DNA from 4 places in the Rhizobium sp. CB3060 genome. Region 1 is predicted to be linked to each of the others. Evidence: predicted binding sites of a transcription regulator. Region 1 holds the regulator's gene; each other region holds the start of a gene.

What was found. Region 1 encodes PhoB, which activates phosphate uptake and scavenging genes when phosphate is short. Its sites were predicted from a motif close to TGTCATNNANCTGTCAT; they were not measured.
Positions count from the first base shown of each region.
Region 2: N2601_RS27340 (Orn/Lys/Arg family decarboxylase) is a predicted target of PhoB. The motif match lies at 1,982-1,998, and genes of this name have one in related genera.
Region 3: N2601_RS06275 (toxic anion resistance protein) is a predicted target of PhoB. The motif match lies at 1,463-1,479, and genes of this name have one in related genera.
Region 4: N2601_RS07855 (UDP-2,3-diacylglucosamine diphosphatase) is a predicted target of PhoB. The motif match lies at 1,884-1,900, and genes of this name have one in related genera.

Region 1 covers NZ_CP104158.1:134,575-138,267, forward strand. Annotated here, with positions in the region: gene pstB (phosphate ABC transporter ATP-binding protein PstB) at 1-692, shown strand, start outside; gene phoU (phosphate signaling complex protein PhoU) at 744-1,457, shown strand; gene phoB (phosphate regulon transcriptional regulator PhoB) at 1,490-2,173, shown strand; gene N2601_RS00695 (GcrA family cell cycle regulator) at 2,273-2,797, opposite strand; gene N2601_RS00700 (aspartate aminotransferase family protein) at 3,223-3,693, shown strand, end outside.
Region 2 covers NZ_CP104159.1:1,747,170-1,750,862, reverse strand. Annotated here, with positions in the region: gene N2601_RS27340 (Orn/Lys/Arg family decarboxylase) at 1-1,937, opposite strand, end outside; gene N2601_RS27335 (sensor domain-containing diguanylate cyclase) at 2,502-3,693, shown strand, end outside.
Region 3 covers NZ_CP104158.1:1,261,505-1,265,197, forward strand. Annotated here, with positions in the region: gene N2601_RS06265 (RidA family protein) at 1-407, opposite strand, end outside; gene N2601_RS06270 (cell envelope integrity EipB family protein) at 605-1,429, shown strand; gene N2601_RS06275 (toxic anion resistance protein) at 1,649-2,728, shown strand; gene N2601_RS06280 (VWA domain-containing protein) at 2,734-3,693, shown strand, end outside.
Region 4 covers NZ_CP104158.1:1,602,532-1,606,224, reverse strand. Annotated here, with positions in the region: gene N2601_RS07865 (NADP-dependent malic enzyme) at 1-861, opposite strand, end outside; gene N2601_RS07860 (glycerophosphodiester phosphodiesterase) at 1,098-1,853, shown strand; gene N2601_RS07855 (UDP-2,3-diacylglucosamine diphosphatase) at 1,966-2,772, shown strand; gene N2601_RS07850 (MFS transporter) at 2,939-3,693, shown strand, end outside.

The DNA.
Region 1 (3,693 bases):
TGGATCTGAACATCCGCGCCAACACTGTCACCGCGCTGATCGGTCCTTCCGGCTGCGGCAAGTCCACCTTCCTGCGTTGCCTCAACCGCATGAACGATACGATAGACACCTGCCGCGTCACCGGCAAAATCACGCTCGACGATCAGGATATCTACGACAACTCAATCGATGTCGTCGAGCTGCGTGCCCGCGTCGGCATGGTGTTTCAGAAGCCCAATCCGTTTCCGAAGTCGATCTACGAGAATGTGGCCTATGGTCCGCGTATCCATGGGCTGCATCGGTCCAAGAGCGATCTCGACCATATCGTCGAAACCAGTCTGCAGAAGGCCGGGCTGTGGGGCGAGGTGAAGGATCGGCTCTATGATGCCGGCACCAGCCTCTCTGGCGGTCAGCAGCAACGCCTCTGCATCGCCCGCGCCGTCGCGGTCAGTCCCGAGGTCATTCTCATGGACGAGCCGTGCTCCGCGCTCGATCCGATCGCCACCGCCAAAGTCGAGGAACTCATTCATGAGCTGCGGGAAAACTTCACGATCGTCATCGTGACGCATTCCATGCAGCAGGCAGCCCGCGTTTCGCAACGTACCGCAATGTTTCATCTCGGCCATCTGGTCGAGGAGAACGATACCGATAAGATGTTCACCAATCCCGATGATTACCGCACGCAGGATTACATCATGGGCCGTTTTGGCTGATGATGCTCCCCGCGCGGTTCCTTTCACATCTTTCACCTAGAGGATAAAAAAATGGTCTCAACACACATTCTCTCCGCTTACGACGAAGACCTGAAGTTCCTGACGCGCCGCATTTCCGAAATGGGCGGCCTGGCGGAGCAGATGGTCAGCGACAGCGTCCGCGCCCTGGTAAACGGCGATGCCAGCCTTGCGCAGAAGGTCATCTCCGATGACGTCATTCTCGACCACGCCGAGCGCGAAGTCGGCGACAAGGCGATCGTCACCATCGCCCGCCGTCAGCCGATGGCTGCGGACCTGCGTGAAATCATGGGCTCCATCCGCATCGCCGCCGATCTGGAGCGCGTCGGCGATCTCGGCAAGAACACCGCAAAGCGCGTCATCGCCGTGCAGGGCACCGGCGTTCCGCGTCGTCTCGCCCGCGGCATCGAACACCTCTCCGAACTGGCGCTCGTCCAGCTCAAGGAAGTGCTCGACGTCTACTCGACCCGTTTACCTGACAAGGCCGTGTCGATCCGCGAACGCGACGAGGAAATCGACGCCATGTACACCTCGCTCTTCCGCGAGATGCTGACCTACATGATGGAGGATCCGCGCAACATCACCACCTGCACGCATCTTCTTTTCTGCGCCAAGAACATCGAGCGCATCGGCGACCATGCCACGAACATCGCCGAGACGATCTATTACATGGCGACCGGTGCCCAGCCCGAAGGCGAGCGCCCGAAGGACGATACCGCCAACACCGTCGGTTCGGTAACGGAATAAAGTAGACACCAAGAGAAGGAGACCAGAGGCGCATGGTTCCGAGAGTTGCTGTTGTAGAAGACGAGGAAGCGCTAAGCGTTCTGCTGCGCTATAACCTCGAGGCCGAGGGCTTCGAGGTCGACACTATCCTGAGAGGCGACGAAGCTGAGCTGCGCCTCCAGGAGCGCATCCCCGATCTTCTGATCCTCGATTGGATGCTCCCCGGCGTGTCCGGCATCGAGCTCTGCCGTCGGCTGCGCATGCGGCCGGAGACGGAGCGCCTGCCGATCATCATGCTCACCGCTCGCGGCGAGGAAAGCGAGCGCGTGCGCGGCCTTTCCACCGGCGCGGACGACTATGTCGTCAAGCCGTTCTCGACGCCGGAACTGATGGCCCGCGTCAAGGCGATGTTGCGCCGAGCCCGCCCGGAGGTCCTGTCCACGGTACTGCGCTGCGGCGATATCGAACTGGACCGCGAAACCCATCGCGTCCACCGAAAGAGCCGTGAAGTGCGGTTGGGGCCGACGGAATTCCGCCTTCTGGAATTCCTGATGTCGTCCCCCGGCCGCGTCTTCTCTCGGTCTCAGTTGCTCGACGGCGTGTGGGGGCATGATATCTATGTCGACGAACGCACCGTCGACGTGCATGTCGGCCGCCTGCGCAAGGCGCTGAATTTCTCCAACATGCAGGACGTCATCCGCACCGTTCGCGGCGCGGGTTATTCCATGGAGGCCTGATGGGGGAGGCCTGATCGGGGCAACCCGATTGGCCATCCAACATAGCGGCGGAAACAGAAAACGGGCCTTTCGGCCCGTTTTTCCTTTGTCTGGTGTGGTTCAGTGCGCGGCCCGGCGCCGGTCATGCACCGGCTGGTAAGCCAGCCGCTGATGGTAGGTGCAGTACGGCGAAGAGTCCGGGCTGTCATTGCCGCAGAAGTGAAAATCTTCCTTCAGCGGGTCGCCGACCGGCCACTTGCAGGTGCGCTCCGTGAGCTCCGTCAGGCCGAGGCGGCGCGAGATCGGAACGACCACATTGGCGGCCGGACGATATTCGACTTCGCTGACCGTATCGATCTCGACCTCTTCCTTGAGCATCGTCGCACCCTGCTGGCGGGTAACCGTGCGGGTTGCAACGCGCGAGGCGTAATTCGGCGCGCGTGGGGCCGAGGTATTGCGCTTCGGCGCTCGAGCTGTGGTTGCCGCACCACCGGCCTTCGCTCGGCCCGGCAGGCTCAAGCGATGCACTTTGCCGATGACGGCATTACGGCTGACACCACCGAGCTGTGCCGCGATCTGGCTGGCGCTCAAACCTTCGGACCACAGCTTTTTCAGCTTCTCGACGCGTTCGTCTGTCCAATTCATGCCCTGTCTCCGCTATCGCGTTTCTGATGGCAGAATCCCTCACCATTGCCTCGAATTGGGTCGAGGCGTGAAACGCTTTAAAATTGTGGTGACTAGTTCCGCCGCATGCAGTCTAGTAATTGGTTTTTAACCTAGTGTGAGGCTGACTCCGTGACAAGAGTCGCGGGAATCTTGAGGAATCGATTTCGAGGTTTTCCCCAACTTGCTATACGTGAGTGGCATTTATGCAATATAAGTTGTCGAAGACATGCCATCCATCGAGAGGTGCTCTGCCGCACCTGCTAAATCGCCAGTTTTGTTGACATCGCAGTGCAAAACATCAATAGTGCCCATGCCGCCGCAAGGCGGCATTTTTGATTTTTCCGGGCCCGTTTCATTCGAAGGAAACGATTGGCCCTAAAGGTTGTGATTGAGGAGAATGCGCCATGGCTGAAACCGCGCCGCTTTATGACACCTATATGCGTGCTCCGCTGCGGTTCGAGCGAGGCGAGGGCGTGTGGCTGATCACGGAGACCGGCGAGCGTTATCTCGATTTCGCCGCGGGCGTCGCGGTGAATTCGCTTGGCCACGCCCATCCACATCTGGTTGCAGAGCTGAAGTCGCAGGCCGACAAGGTCTGGCACCTGTCCAACCTCTATGAGGTGCCAGGCCAGGAGAAGTTGTCGAAGCGCCTGACGGAGGCCACCTTCGCCGATAAGGTATTCTTCACCAATTCCGGTGCGGAGGCGCTGGAATGCGCCATCAAGACGGCGCGTCGCTACCAGTTCTACAAGGGTCATCCGGAGAAATTCCATATCATCACCTTCGAAGGCGCCTTCCATGGCCGCACGATCGCGACGATCGCCGCTGGAGGCCAGGAAAAGTATCTCGAAGGTTTCGGCCCGAAGGCGCCCGGC
Region 2 (3,693 bases), on a different replicon from region 1:
GGACGGCGTCGATAGAATTCCGGAATTACCTCCTCCAGCAGAGCATTGTCGTCATGGAGTTTCTTGAAGGCGACGAGGCCGCTGATCAAGGTGCCGGCCTTGCTGGCCTCCACGCCAGGAGTGAGCAGGAAGAGCAGCGAATTGAGGTCGTTCTTTTCCGCGACGATGCGGTTTTCGCGCAGATATTGCGCGACCACCGGCGCCGGTATGCCATGCTCGGTGTATTTTCCGCTCGCCCGGTCGAAGCCGGGGGTCAGCAGGGTGAGCTTGTTCGGATCGGTCATGGCAAAGCCCGGCTCCATTGCGGAAAAACCGTGCCACGCTGCGTCGGGCGTCAGATGCCAGAAGGCGGGATTGGTGGCGAGCTGGTCGGTAGAGACGCTTTCCCACGGCACTTCATGCACCGCGCCGTGGCTCGATACATCCGGGATCGCCACCCGATCCGGCACGAAGGGCTCGAAGAACCAGCGGCGCTCGGGACGATGCTCCTTCTCTTCGAATTCGCGTCGCACTGCGCGGATCTTCTTACGCAGCTCGATGCCGAGGCGGATCGTATCGTCCCACAGCACTTCGCCCGAGCGGCCCTTCATCATCTGCGCGCCCACGTCGAGCGAGGCAAACAGCGGATAGAAGGGCGAGGTCGAGGCGTGCTGCATGAAGCTTTCGTTGAAGCGACGGTGCTCCACGCGGCGCTTCTGGCCGGTAATATGCCGGTCCTTCATGTGGATCTGAGAGGCCTGCGAGAAGCTTGCGAGCTGCTTGTGGGTGGATTGCGTGGCGATGATGCCGGGCGCGTCCGGGCCAAGATCGGAAAGGCCCATGGCAAAGCGTCCGGCATAGAGCGGATGAAACTTCATGAAGCCCGCCCACGCCTCGTCGAAGAGGATGTAGTCGCACAAATGGCCGATGCGCTTGAGGATCATCTCGGCATTGTGAATGGTACCGTCATAGGTGCACTGTTCCACGACAGCAACGCGGAATGGGCGCGGCTTCTTGTAAGCCTCCGGGTCTTTCACCAGCGGGTGCGTGCGGATGCGCTCGCGCAGGGCGTCCTCGTCCATGACCGCGAAATCGATGGGACCGATCAAGCCATAGAGGTTGCGTATGGTCGGCATGTAAACCGGAATGCCGCCCGAGATCATCAAGGCGCCGTGATGGGCGGCCTTGTGGTTGTTGCGATCGAACAGCACGAGATCGCCATCGGTGACGAGTGCGGAGAGCGCGACCTTGTTGGACGTGGAGGTGCCGTTCAGGACGAAATAGGTCTTCTCGGCGCCGAAGATTTTGGCTGCTTCCTTTTGTGCAGCGAGCGCCGGTCCTTCGTGAGTCAGCAGGTCGCCGAGGTCGAGCACGGAATTGTCGAGATCGTCGCGAAACACCGCTTCGCCGAGATGCTCCATGAAGACCCGCCCGATCGGGCTGCGGCTGTAGAAGATGCCGCCATTGTGCCCGGGGCAGGTCCAAAGGTGATTGCCTTCCTCGGCATAATCGACCAGTGCACCGAAGAACGGCGTCTTCAGCGTCTCGGCATATTGCTTGAGCCGGCTGATGAGGCTCTTGGCGATGAAGGCGGGCGTTTCTTCCGATAGGAAGACATAGCCATCGATGAAATCGAGGACCTCTACCGGCACATCCTCGAAGCGCTTACGGCGGATCAGCAGGATGATGGGGAATTCCAGGCCGCGCCGGCGCATTAGGTTGATGAGGGAGGCCGTTTTGCCCTCGAGCCCCTTTTTGCCCCAGTCGACTAGCATGCAGCCGATGGCGGCGTCCGTCTGTACGGCGATCTCCGCATCTTCGAGGTTTCGTGCGCGCACCACCTCAAAGCCGGAGCCTTGGATCTCCTCGATGATCTGGTTGTAGCGGGCGCCCTCCAGGTCATCGCTGTCGAAAGCCGGCGTTGCGAACAGAAAGTTGAAACGTCTGAAATAATCCATTTGGGTACCCGCTCCTGATCTGGGACGAGATGTCGACGCATTTCATGACAAGGATGTGACAGGCTGTCGGATGTTCGAAACACTTGCACAGAATGGCATTTTTGCCATGCGTCTCTTCTCTTCCTGAATTTCTCCGTGCAAATCGATCGTCGGCGACTGTCCGATGCGATAAGCTCCTTTCGAGTGAACGGCCGCTTCTGAAACATAGTTCTGGCAACAAACCACCTGGCTAATGGTTCCGATTCCTTTCAAGGCGAGCAGATATCCTGTTGCATTTTCGGTCAGCCGCCGAGACTTTCATCGGCATATGCGTTTGCTGCTGGCTTTGTGATTGTCAGGAGCTTGGCTGGAAACCACATGCTGCCGGCAGGTGTAGCTTTGCCCGTGGCAGAGGGATTTTGGCTACAGACCCCGATATTTGAACAACCACCAGCCGTCCACGTGCTTCCTTCGTTGGCAGCAAAATCTTAAGCGTTGCGACAGCATGTCCGGACTCCAGCTTGACGACATTCCCCTGCGCAATTTACGGCTGGATAGCAATCTGCTTTGAAAGGTGTCGGGTCGATGTCGGCTGTACGTGCATTTGGAAGATTATCCGATGAGGCAGCGCGGCGCGAACTCGACCGCCTGGCCGCTCTCGATCGGCTGGACATATTAGACACGCCTAGAGACGAGGGGTTCGAACGGCTGGCTCGCCTCATCAAGCAGGTGTTCACAGTCGATATTGGCATCGTCTCGTTCATCGACGCCCACCGTCAGTGGTACAAGGCCTGTTTGGGATTGCCGGCAGACGAGGTGCCCAGGGAAGACACGTTCTGCCGCTACGTGGTGGACTGCGAACAGCCGATCGTCGTGCCCGATGCGAGCCGCGATCCCCGGTTTGCGTCCAATCCTGCCGTGACGGGAGAAGCGCATATCCGGTTTTACGCCGGCGTTCCTCTCAAGACCCGTGATGGTCATACCGTGGGAACCGTCTGCGCCATCGACCGTCAGCCGCGGTCATTTGGAAACAAGGATCTGGCGATCCTGGAGGAGATTGCGGGCGTCGCAATTGATCGCGCCGAGTTGCTGCAGTCGGCGGCCATCGACGTCCTAACGGGCGCGCTGACCCGTCGCGCTTTCAACGAGGAGGCCAGCCGTCTGCTTTCCCTTGCGGCTCGCCATCATCATGACGTGGCGTGTATCGTGCTCGATGTCGACCACTTCAAAAGGATCAACGACACCTATGGCCACGCGGCGGGCGACGAGGTGCTCAAGTCGGTGATCAAGACGTGCCGAGAGCAGCTCCGAGCGGACGATCTGCTTGGGCGTTTGGGTGGTGAAGAATTTGCAATTCTCCTTCCGCATATTGACCAGGCTGCTGCGTTTAAGGTGGCTGAAAAGCTTCGCAGCGCGCTGGATGCAGTTCCGGCCCAACTTGCAGAAAACACGGTGCCGGTTACCGCGAGTTTTGGCGTGACCGCGATGTCGATCATCACGAAGGACATCGATACGCTTCTCGCCCAAGCTGACGCTGCTATGTATCACGCCAAGCAGGCCGGTCGTAATCGCTGCGAATCATTCGCCGCTCGCTCCGGGTCGCACCAAAGTGCGCGGCGTCGGGTGCTTAAAGCCGGCGTAATCATTTTCAACGAAAGGCACTCGAGCTTCGATTGCACGATCCGTTCTCTCGGACCTGATGGTGCGAACCTCGTCGTGTCGACTGCTTTGGGCATCCCATCGGAGTTCGTGTTGAGCATCCCGGGAGAGGGATTCG
Region 3 (3,693 bases), 1.1 Mb from region 1:
CCGACCGCGGCGCGCGCATGCTTGCCAGCGTCGCCAAGTACATTTGCCAGAAGATTGGACGCGCCGTTGATCACAAGATGTTGTTCGACGAATTCGGGTACCGAAGCGACGAAACCGTTCAGCTTGATGATGCGCTTGATGCGGCCGAGATCGCCATCCAAGGCCGCCTTCGCCTGGGCGAGGATATTGATGGCGCAAAGCTCGGCAGCGCGTTGGCCGCCGGCAACGTCGACATCCTTGCCGAGAAGGCCGGTGACGCCGAGCTTGCCGTTTTCCATCGGCAACTGCCCGGACAAATAAAGAAGATTGCCGCTGATGACATAGGGTACATAGTTTGCGGCCGGCGCAGCGGCCTGAGGCAGGACGATGCCAAGCTCCTTCAGACGGCTCTCGATAGCGTCGGACATTTTCATCTCCCGTTTTGTTGTAAAATCTTCAAAAATCCGGCATCAAGCTTAGATTCCCTTTGCCGGGCGCGAGGCGATCTTGGACGAGATAACGCCAAATCAAAAGGCAGAGCGAGATGACGAATTGATGACGGGCCGCCTCACTCTAGCCGAAGCGTTCTTATAGCATCGCGTGCGAGTCCAACAGGAGATAATGAATGTTCCGCTCGAGTCTTGCCGCCGTTATCGTTTCGAGTTTAGGCGTCGCGTCTCTGGGCGTGTCCGCCGCCGCGGCGGGTCCGACTGGGTTGATCGCGCATCGCGCCGTCTACGATCTCGAACTGAAGGACGCATCAGACCGATCGGGCATCGCCGGCATGTTCGGCCGTATGGTCTATGAGTTCGACGGCTCCGATTGCACCGGTTTCACTACCAATTTCCGTTTCGTCACACAGATCGACACGGGTGATTCAACGCGCGTCAGCGACCAGCAGACGACCACATTCGAGGATCTCGTCAAGCGCACTTTCCGCTTCGAGACCAAATCCTATACGGACGATCAACTCGACAAGGACGTGCGCGGCGCGGCGGCCGACGATCAGAAGGGGATTAAGGTCGATCTGACCCAGCCAAAAGCGAAGCAGATCGAACTCATCCAGAGCCGCTTTCCGACAGAGCATATGCTCGACATCATCCATAATGCCAAGCTGGGCAGGAATTTCTTCGAGGCCGAGGTTTTCGACGGCTCCGATGATGGGGATAAGTCGTTGATCGCAACAACCGTCGTCGGTAAGCAGGCGACTCCTGCAACCGATGACCCCGATGCCGAAAAGGCCGGCATCTTCGCCAAAACGCCGTTCTGGCCGGTTACCGTCGCCTATTTCAACGACAAATCCAAGGGCGACGCCATTCCGGTCTATCGCATGTCGTTCAAGCTCTATGAAAACGGCATCACCCGCGACCTCACCATGGACTATGGTGATTTCGTTCTGACCGGCAAGCTCTCCAAGCTTGAAGTGCTCGACACCAAGGCCTGCCAATAGGCTTTGCGAGGCGCAGGCCACAAGGCAAATCTTCGTCATAAAACTGTGTCCGAAGCTTCACTATTCTGGGAAGCATTCGGCACGCCCTTGAGTGAGTCTCAGTTCCGCAGTGCCGATCTGAAATTGTAGCGGGCCATGCGGGCCGAGCCGGTTATTGAAGAATGATCGGCAGATGTTCCGTAGTCCAGGTCCGTGTTGATAGACGAGAAAGCACGAGCTATGGCCAATACTGATCTCGCCCCGACCGCAAGTACCACTTTGCCGGTCGTTGCCGCCGATCCGGCGGAAATCGCCCGCATCGGCGACACCATCGATCTGACCGACCGCGCCGGCATTTCTGTTTATGGCGACCGCGCCCAGCAGTCTGTCTCCGACTATTCTGACCGGATTCTCCGCGAGGTCCGCAATCGGGATCTCGGCGAAGTTGGCAAGTTGCTGACCGATATCATCATCAAGTCGAAGAAGCTCGACCCGGCATCGCTGAAGGATGAGGGCTTTCTTTCCAAAATATTCTCGTCGTTCAAGGCCCGCCTGGAGCGCTTCAAGGAGGAATTCGAGGATGTGGCCGGCCAGATCGACCGCATTGGCCTCGAGCTCGACCGGCATAAGGATACGCTGCGCCGCGACATCGCACTTCTCGACGATCTTCACGAGGAGACGAAGCAGTCCATCCTGCAGCTCGACGCCTATGTGCAGGCTGGCAAGACTTTCGCAGAGCGTTTTCGCAGTGTCGAACTGCCGAAGTTGAAAAGTGCCGCCGAGGCCGCGGCTGCCAATCCCGGCGGCGGTATGCTGGAGGCTCAGACCTATCAGGACAGCTTGCAGGCCCTCGACCGATTGGAGAAGCGGGTGTTCTACCTGCAGCAGGCGCGCCAGCTCGGCATTCAGCAATTGCCGCAGATCCGCATCGTGCAGGCCGGTGACGAGACGCTGATCGAGAACCTGCAGGCGACGTCGGCGCTGACGGTGCCGGCCTGGAAGCAGAAGATGGTGATCCTGCTTGGGCTGTCGAGGCAGAAATCAGCGCTTGAGCTGCAGAAGACCGTGACCGACGCCACCAACGACATGATCCGACAGGCGTCCGAGATGATGAAGGACCAGGCGATTGCCATCGAACAGCAGTCGCAGCGCGGTATCGTCGATATCGATACGCTCGCTGCCGCCAACCGTGACCTGATCGATACGATCAACGGTGTCCTGAAGGTGCAGGAAGAAGGCCGCAGGAAGCGCGCTCAGGCTGAGCAGCAGATGGAGAAAATGACCATCGATCTCAAGAAAGCGATGATCGAGGCGCGATGAGCGGCATGATGATCCGCACACTCCTCACCGGCCTGGCGCTGACGGCAGCTCTAGCCCTGACGGGCTGCAATTCCGGCGCAGGACCGAAGTTCTCGATCGTCTCCGGCTCGGAAAACACCGTTATCCAGCCGATCGTCGAAGAATTCTGCAAGCAGAAGAGCGCGACCTGCAGCTTCACCTACGAAGGCACGCTGGATATCGGCCTTGCGCTGCAAAGCAATGAGGGTGTCGAGCAGGACGCGGTCTGGCCGGCATCGAGCGTCTGGGTTGACATGTTCGACACCAAACGCCGGGGGAAGTCCCTGACCTCGGTGGCGCAGACACCGGTCATCCTCGGCGTGCGCAAATCCAAGGCACAGGCGCTCGGCTGGATCGGCAAGCCGGTCTTTATGAAGGACATATTGGCGGCAGTGAAGAGCGGCTCGCTGAAGTTTCTCATGACCTCGGCAACCCAGTCCAATTCAGGCGCGAGCGCCTATTTGGCTATGCTCTCCAGCGCGCTTGGCAATAAACCCGTCATCGAGCCGGGCGATCTCGACAAGCCCGACCTCCAAGGCACCGTCAGGGCGTTGCTTGCTGGGGTCGAACGCTCGTCCGGGTCCTCCGGCTGGCTCGCGGACCTCTACACGGACTCCGCTGGCAAGGGCGTGCTCTACGATGCCATGTGGAATTACGAAGCGGTGCTGAAGGAGACCAACGACAAGCTTGTCGGCATGGGCAAGGAGCCGCTCTATGCGATCTATCCGGCCGACGGTGTGGCGATTGCGGATTCACCGATCGGCTTTATCGATCATGGACGCGGTCCTGAGGTCGAGACCTTCTTCAACGAACTCGTTGCCTATCTGCGTTCCGCGCCTGTGCAGAAGCGTATTGCCGATACCGGCCGCCGCATTCCGTTGGGAGACGTCGCCGCCAAAGCGGACCCGAATTGGAATTTCGATCCGACCCGGCTCGTAACGGCGATC
Region 4 (3,693 bases), 1.5 Mb from region 1:
CTCCAGCAGCTCGGGCTTCAGCACGCCGGCGGCGGAGAGGCCCAGAAAGACGTCGGCGCCGGGGATCGACTCGGCAAGCACGCGCTTGTCGCTCTTCTGCGCGTAGATGGACTTCCATTCGTCCATCAGCTCGGTACGGCCCTCATAGACGAGGCCCTCGATATCGTGGACCCAGATGTTTTCGCGCTTGGCGCCAAGGATCACCAGCAGGTTGAGGCAGGCGAGCGCGGCGGCGCCAGCGCCCGAGGCGACGATCTTGACCTCCTCGATCTTCTTCCCGGCCAATTCCAGCCCGTTGAGAATAGCGGCGGCAACGATGATGGCAGTGCCGTGCTGGTCGTCGTGGAAGACCGGGATTTCCATCTTCTCACGCAGGCGACGTTCAACGTCGAAGCACTCGGGCGCCTTGATGTCCTCGAGATTGATGCCGCCGAAGGTCGGCTCCAGCGCCGAAATCGTGCTGACCATCTCATCGACGGTAGGCGCGGCGATTTCGACGTCGAAGACGTCGATGCCGGCAAATTTCTTGAAGAGTACGGCCTTGCCTTCCATCACCGGCTTGGAGGCAAGCGGACCGATATTGCCGAGACCGAGGACGGCCGAACCATTGGATATGACCGCGACGAGATTGCCGCGCGAGGTGTAGTCGAAAGCCGTTTCCGGATTGTCGCGGATGGCAAGGCAGGGCGCGGCAACGCCGGGAGAATAGGCAAGCGCCAGGTCACGCTGGTTGCCGAGCGGCTTCGTCGCCTGGATTTCCAGCTTGCCGGGGCGGGGATAGCGATGAAAGAAGAGAGCCTGTTCGTCGAGATTGCCGCTCGCCATGTTCTTGGCTGCCTTCGATGTGTCGTGCGTATCCATCACGCTTCTCCGTTTCTGCTTGCGCACTCGCGCTTTTTGAGTCCCTGCATACATCAATCACTCAGGGTGCACAGTATGCAATTGACGCAGAGGAAAGGTTTTTTGCAGCGCCGTTTTCACAATTGTTTTTCTTGTCCCGCAACGGTGACATTCGAGCCCGATGGTAAGCGAAAAGTGAATGCGTCATAAGGGGTTCATGGCGTGAGCCTATGAGGGCAAAAAACAGAGGAGCCCTCATGACCCTCATCGCTTCCCACCGCGGCGGTTCGCATCTTTGGCCCGAAAACACCCGGCTCGCCTTTTCCGAAACCGCTAAACTCGATGTCGATCTCGTCGAATTCGACGTGCATCAGACGCGTGACGACAAGCTCGTCGTCCATCACGACGCGCTGATCGACCGCATGACGGGCGGCAAGGGCGCGATCGCCGATTTAAGCTATGACGAACTGATGCGCCATATCGTCATCGGCAGCGGCGGCGAGACCATCCCGACACTTGCCGAAACCATCGACATCTTCGGGCCGTCCGCGGTCGACCTTCGGCTGGAGATCAAGACGAGGCTGGACGGCAAACCCTATGCCGGCATGGAAGGCCGTATTGCGGACGAGTTGCTGGCGACCGACATGCTGAAGCGGACAATGGTGACCAGTTTCGCGCTCCCGCGCCTGGAAGCCTTCAGTGCCGCGCTTGAGGAGCGTGGCCTGAATGTCGGCGAGCTTCTCGGCCTCATCTTTCTCTGTTCGCCGCAGACAGCCGCGCAAATCGGCTGGAGAGGTATTCTTGCCGCGCTTGGCCGGTTTGGCGTCCACGAGATTGCCTTGCGGGCCGACACCATCGATGCCGAAGTGATGGACCTTTTTCGGAAAAGCGGCGTGACGGTGCATGGCTGGGCGGCGCATACGAGTGAAGCGGCAAGGGCGATGTTTCGCCTCGGCGTCGCAAGTTTCACAACCGATCGGCCGGATCTCGCCATAGCTGCAAAGCGCGGCTGATCGTCCGCAACAGGCCTCTAGCACAGGATTTGTCATCATCCTGAAACACGAGTCTGATTTTGGAATAGCCAACGTAGGATAGGGCACGGACATTGAGTTCGTGAATGAAAACATGAATGTCAGGCGGTTTCGAACGCTATTCATTTCTGACGTGCACCTGGGCTCGAAAGCAGCCAAGGCGGACTATCTGATCGATTTTCTGCGTCATCACGAAGCGGACACCATCTTCCTTGTCGGTGATATCGTTGACGGCTGGCGGCTGAAGCGCACTTGGTACTGGCCGCAAGATTGCAACGACGTGGTGCAGAAACTGCTGCGCAAGGCGCGCAAGGGCACCCGCATCGTCTATATCCCCGGCAATCACGACGAATTCCTGCGTGATTTCCCCGGCATGCATTTCGGCGGCATCGAAGTGGCCGAGCGGGCGATCCACGAGACCGCCGACGGCAAGAAGTATCTCGTCCTGCATGGCGACGAATTCGACGTCGTCGTTCGCAACGCGCGCCTGCTCGCCTATCTCGGCGATTGGGCCTACGATATGGCCATCCTGATCAATGTCGGCCTTGCCGCCGTTCGCCGCCGCCTGAACATGCCCTATTGGTCGTTCTCGGCCTGGGCGAAGCTTCAGGTCAAGCATGCGGTCAATTTCATCGGCGAGTTCCAGCGTGTCGTGGTCGAAGAGGCCAAGCGCAACGATGCCGACGGCGTCATCTGTGGCCACATCCATCATGCCGTCATCGAGGACTTCGATGGCATCCGCTACATCAACACAGGCGACTGGGTCGAAAGCTGCACGGCGATCGCCGAGCATGAAGACGGCACGTTCGAGCTGATCACCTGGCAGTCGATCACCGAGGCACAGCCGGTCAGCGCCGCCGTCGAGGACGTGTCGGAAGCGCTCGGGGCACAGGCGGCGTAATTTGCGCCGCTTCACGGGTCCGATAACGGCCCGTCACAATTCTTGATCGCTGCAATCTGACGACAGCCTCATATTTTATCCGAAACGTTTCGGTTCGGCTATTTCTCGCCATAGTCGTATTCACGATGGAGTGATAGGGAACAATCAGTTTCCCTTCAGGTCTGTCATGATTCCCGCGACAAAATCTCTCCCGGGCGAGGGCGCGCCTCCGCATTTTCGTCTGCGCACCGCCTTGTCCTATTGTGCTCCGTTGCTCGTCAACGGCATTGCTCTGCCGTTTTTCCCGGTTTGGCTGACGGGACTGAATTTCGGTGACCGCGAGATCGGTCTTATCCTCGCCGTGCCGATGGTGGTGCGCGTTCTCGTCGTGCCCATTGTCGGAATACTTGCCGATCGCGTGGATGAACGCGCGAACGTGTTGTTCTGGTCGGGCGCATTGTCACTGCTGACGGCGATCGCGCTTTATTGGACGAATGATTTCTGGCCGGTGTTGCTGGTCTACGCCATTCAGGGGGCGACATACGCGCCTTACGTCCCTGTCGTAGAATCGATTGCCATTTCCGGCGTGCGGCGCTGGGGGTTCGATTATGGATCGATGCGCGTCTGGGGATCGATCGCCTTCATCTTCTCGACCCTTATCGGCGGTCAGATGATCGGCAAATGGGGTGCCACCATGGTTCTGCCCACCATGGTCGGGGGCTTCTTCCTGACAACCATGATGGCTTTCTTCTGTCCGCGCATCGGGCCGACACGCCGGCGCAATCAGCCGATCAACCTGCAGGCGCCGACCGGCGGTGGGCTGCGCTCGCCGCAATTGCTGATCACCATGATCGGTGTGTCGATACAGCAGTCGAGCCATGCCGTGATGTACACGTTTGCATCGATCTATTGGCGCAAACTCGGTTTTTCAGGCACGGAGAT